2 regions of the Streptomyces sp. NPDC104202 genome follow, and region 2 is predicted to be linked to the other one. Evidence: riboswitches for the same ligand, from Rfam matches in the RefSeq annotation. Region 2 holds a riboswitch; the other holds the start of a gene.
The links. Region 2 has a riboswitch for cobalamin ahead of ACZ60W_RS12010 (ABC transporter substrate-binding protein). Riboswitches for the same ligand answer to the same signal wherever they lie in the genome.

Region 1 (2,190 bases), on a different contig from region 2:
GCCAGGACGGGCTCGAGGAGTTCCTTCTGCCGTCCCCCGTGGTAGCCGCGGGCGCTCAGTTCGCCGACGGGCCTGCCCATCAGGACGACCTGGCTGGAGCGGTCGCTGCCGGGCTTGAGCAGCACCGGGTTCATCAGCGCGGTCGGCTCCACGCGGGCGGCCTGGGCCTGCATGGCCTGGGCCCGCCCGATCTCGGCGCCCTCGCGGGTGACGAAGGAGTTGAGGGACATGTTCTGTCCCTTGAACGGCGCCACCTTCAGGCCCCGGCGGACCAGCCAGCGGCAGATTCCGGCCGTCACCACGCTCTTGCCGGCGTCGGACGTGGTCCCGGCGACGAGCAGTCCGCCACCCCTCATGCGTTCCTCCGCTTCAGCGCGCTCACGATCAGCCGGCCGCCCACGCAGGCGGCCAGGGTCAGTCCGGTGACCCGGCGGGACAGCCGGACCGCCCGCTCGATGTCGGCGACCTCGACCGGCCGCCCCTCCCCGTTGAGCACGGGCCGGTGCTCGACCCGCCCCCCGTAGGCGAGGGTTCCGCCGAGCCGTACGCCGAGGGCGCCCGCGAAGGCGGACTCGACCGGGCCCGCGTTGGGGCTGGGGTGCCGTGCCGCGTCCGCGCGCCAGGCCCGTGCGGCCCCGCGCGGATCGCCGCCCGCGACGGTGGCGAGGGCGGCGGTCAGCCGCGCGCCGGGCCAGCCGGCCACGTCGTCGAGCCGCGCCGAGGCCCAGCCGAACCGGCGGTGGCGGGGGGACTTGTGGCCGACCATCGCGTCGAGGGTGTTGACGGCCCGGAAGCCCACCAGCCCCGGCACGCCCGCGACGGCGCCCCAGAAGAGGGCGCCGACCACGGCGTCGGAGGTGTTCTCGGCGACGGACTCCACGACCGCGCGGGCCATCGCGGGCCCGTCCAGGGCCTGTGGGTCGCGGCCGCAGAGGTGGGGCAGCCGCTCCCGGGCCACCTCCAGGTCCCCGGCCTCCAGCGCCCCGCCGATCGCGCGGGCCTCGCGGCCCAGGGTCGTCCCGCCGACCACGGCCCACACGGCGGCGGCGGTCAGGGCGACGGAGGCGGCCCGGCTGTCCCGGACCGCGCGGGCGGCCAGGGCTCCGGCCGCGGCGGTGGCGCCGGCGCAGACGGCGGTGTGCAGCGCGCCCCAGCCCCGGTGGTCGTGGTGGAGGCGCTCCTCGACGGCGGCGGCCGCCCGTCCGAAGGCGGCGACGGGATGCCCGCGACGGGGGTCGCCGACCAGCCGGTCGACGGCGAGGCCGAGGGTCGCTCCGTACGCGAAGACACGGGTGGCTCTGGAAACGCTGCGGCTGCGGCCGGGCATGGCGCAATGTCCTCACTCAGGGTCCGCGCCCTGGATCGACGTGACCGGCGGCGAGAGTTCCTGACTCCCGGACCCTGGGGATCCGGTCACAGTGGCGGGACCGCGCCGGATTCGCACCGGACTTCCTCTGCTGCCGCCGTAATGGCCTCGGCAGTCCACCACGGCCCGAGAACAGCCGTCAACTCACCCTTGACCTGCGTCGCGTCACTGTGCGGAGCACCACAAACACGACGGCCGGGCGGCCCGCACCCGAAGGTGCGGACCGCCCGGCCGAGGTACCGGGGACCGTCAGACGACGATCAGGTAGATGCCGTACGCCACGGCCGCCAGGCACAGGGCGAAGCAGGCATAGGCGCCGGTGCGGGCCAGGGCGGCGGAACCGCCCTGGGCGGCGGCCTGCTCCTGCTTGGAGAGGCCGATGACGCCGAGGGTGAAGAGGCCCACCAGGGCGACGGTCGCCACGAGGCTGACTCCGAAGACGGAGCCGAGGGCTGCCCAGTCGATCTTCATGTCGTTGGTTCCTTACACCGCGGCCGCGGGGGCGGGGGGAGCGGCCGGGTCCGTGGGAGCCGGCGCGGGGATGGTGGTCTTGAGGTCCTCGTCCGCGACGGCGGCGACGGAACCGGCCGGCGGCGGGGTGACGGCGGCGATCGCCGTGGTCACCACGCCCGCGGGCTCGGGGGCGTCGAGGTCGTCGGCGGTGACGTTGTGCTGGTCGACCGGCTTGCGGCGGGAGAGCGCCCAGATGACGGCCGAGCCGGCCACCAGCAGGACCGCGACGGCGGCGATGCCCCAGGTGCCCTGCTTGGTAAGGAACTCGGCGCCGGCGCCCACCAGGCCCGCGGCGGGCAGGGTCAGGCCCC
Region 2 (2,190 bases):
CCGGGCGGGACGCGGACGGAGCCGAGGGCGAGGGAGGCGAGCGCGGCGGCGGCCAGCGCGAGGACGAGTCCCGCGACGACGAGGGCGTACCGCGCGGGGCGGGCGGGACCCGGGCCCGGGGCCGCCGCGCGGGCCGGGGTCCGGGCCGGGCGGAGCGCGGTGCTCACCGGGCGGGGTGGAGCTGGGCGGCGAGCTTGTCGACGGCGGCGGGGACGCGGACGCCGAGGACGGTGTCGGAGAGCGGCATCACGGCGAACCGCCGGTTCCTGATCGCCGGGACGTCCCGGAGCGCGGGGTCGTCGAGGAGCCTTCGCTTCTTCTGCTCGACGGTGGTGGTGCCGTAGTCGTAGATGACGATGACGTCCGGGCGGCGGTCGACGACCTGCTCCCAGGTGGCGTCGCCGAAGGCCTTGTCGAGGTCGGCGAAGACGTTGCGGCCGCCGGCGCGGGTGATGAGCTCGTTGCCGATGCCCTTGCCGCCGGCGGTGAACGCGGTCTTGTCGCCGCTGTCGTAGACGAAGACGGAGACGGGCCGGGTGCCGTGGAGCCGTTGCGCGGTGGCGGCGACGGTGGCGCGGGCCGAGCGGATCCAGTTCTCGGCCCGGCCGGCCACGCCGAACGTGCGCCCGGTCTCGCGCACTTCGCGGTAGAGGTCGTCGAGGGAGGGCGAACCGGTGGGGCAGTACTCGGTGTTGAGGCGGGTGGCGATGCCGGAGCGGGCGAGGTCGTCGCGGCTCCGGCCGTCCTTGGCGTCGAAGGCGGAGGAGTAACCGCCGTAGACGAAGTCGGGGTTCGCGGCGAGGAGGGCCTCCTTGGAGGGGTACTCCTTCGCGAGGACGGGGACGGTGTCGTACGCCGCGCGGTACGCCGGGAGGACGGCGTCGTCGAGGTAGGCGGTGCCGACGAGCGACTTCTCCAGGCCGAGGGCGAGCATGATCTCGGTGACGTGCTGGTTCATGGTGACCGCGCGCCGGGGCGGCGCCTGGTAGGTGTGTTCCACACCGCAGTTGGTGACGGTGTACGGGAATCCGGCGGCGGGCTTCGCGGGCGGGGCGGCTGCCTCGGGGGCGGCCGAGCAGGCGGCGAGCAGCGGGATCAGGGCGGCTGCGGACAGCAGCGGGCGACGCCAGGACATGGCGGAAACGGCCTCCTCCGGGGATTTCCACGTCCCCGATCGGCGGTGGGAGGCGGCAGGTCAGTTCCTGGCTTCCGCCTCCTTTCGGAGACGGTCACAGTGGCGGGACCGTGCCGGATTCGCACCGGCTTCCTGGGTCCTGCCGCCCTTGGGTCCCGGCCAGTCTCTCACTCCGGCCAGGACGACTCGCGGATGGTGGTCACGAAGTCGCCGGGGACGAAGCCGGGCACGTAGTGGCGCAGGACGTCGGCCTTGACGTTGCCGAAGGCGGTGTCCGGCTTGGGGGCGACGCCCTCGGCGAACGCCTCCAGGATCCGTCGCTTGAAGTCGGGGCGCGGGTGGGCGGCGACGACCGCGGCCCGGTCCTCGGGGCCGACGACGGCGGGGTCGTCGTAGCCGATGCCGAGGACGTCGTACTCGACGCCGGCCGTGACCAGGGCGACCTCGGGCTCCATGAACTCCGGGACGCCGGGGGTGGTGTGGAGGGCGATCGCGGTCCAGACGCGACGGACGGCGTCCTCGTCGGCGCCCTGCGCGCGGAGGAAGGAGGCGGCCTCCTCGGCGCCGTCGACCTCGAAGCGGCGGCCGCTGCCGCGGTGCTCCCGGCCGAGGCCGAGGTCGTGGAACATCGCGCCGACGTAGAGGAGTTCGGGGTCGAAGGCGAGACCTCGGGCGCGGCCCTGGAGGGCGCCGAAGAGGTAGACGCGGCGGGAGTGGTCGTAGACGAGGTCGCTCGTGGTGTCGCGGACGAGCTCGGTGGCGGCGGCGGCGAGCCTGCTGTCGGGGATCAGCGCGAGTGCGTTCATGGGACCAGCCTCGTCGGCGGGGCCGCACCCCCGCCATGGCCGTACGGACGGGCATCCCACAGAATCGGACACATGACGGTGCACACGGTGGTGGTGGCCGCGTTCGACGGCGTCCGGCTCCTGGACGTCTCCGCGCCCCTGGAGGTCTTCGCCACGGCGGGGTCGGGCTACGAGGTGGTGGTGTGCTCGCCCGACGGGCGGGACGTGCGGACCTCGGCCGGGCTGCGGATCGGCGCCGACCTCGCGGTG

Region 1: it holds a riboswitch for cobalamin, as region 2 does, so the genes downstream of both, ACZ60W_RS17065 (cobalamin biosynthesis protein) here and ACZ60W_RS12010 (ABC transporter substrate-binding protein) in region 2, are expected to answer to the same signal.

The regions. Positions count from the first base shown of each region.
Region 1 covers NZ_JBVJMN010000023.1:31,467-33,656, forward strand. The annotation lists gene ACZ60W_RS17060 (cobyric acid synthase) at 1-356, opposite strand, end outside; gene ACZ60W_RS17065 (cobalamin biosynthesis protein) at 353-1,327, opposite strand; cobalamin riboswitch at 1,363-1,502, opposite strand; gene ACZ60W_RS17070 (hypothetical protein) at 1,616-1,837, opposite strand; gene ACZ60W_RS17075 (inorganic phosphate transporter) at 1,850-2,190, opposite strand, start outside.
Region 2 covers NZ_JBVJMN010000013.1:103,164-105,353, reverse strand. The annotation lists gene ACZ60W_RS12015 (FecCD family ABC transporter permease) at 1-167, opposite strand, end outside; gene ACZ60W_RS12010 (ABC transporter substrate-binding protein) at 164-1,135, opposite strand; cobalamin riboswitch at 1,177-1,310, opposite strand; gene ACZ60W_RS12005 (HD domain-containing protein) at 1,303-1,941, opposite strand; gene ACZ60W_RS12000 (GlxA family transcriptional regulator) at 2,014-2,190, shown strand, end outside.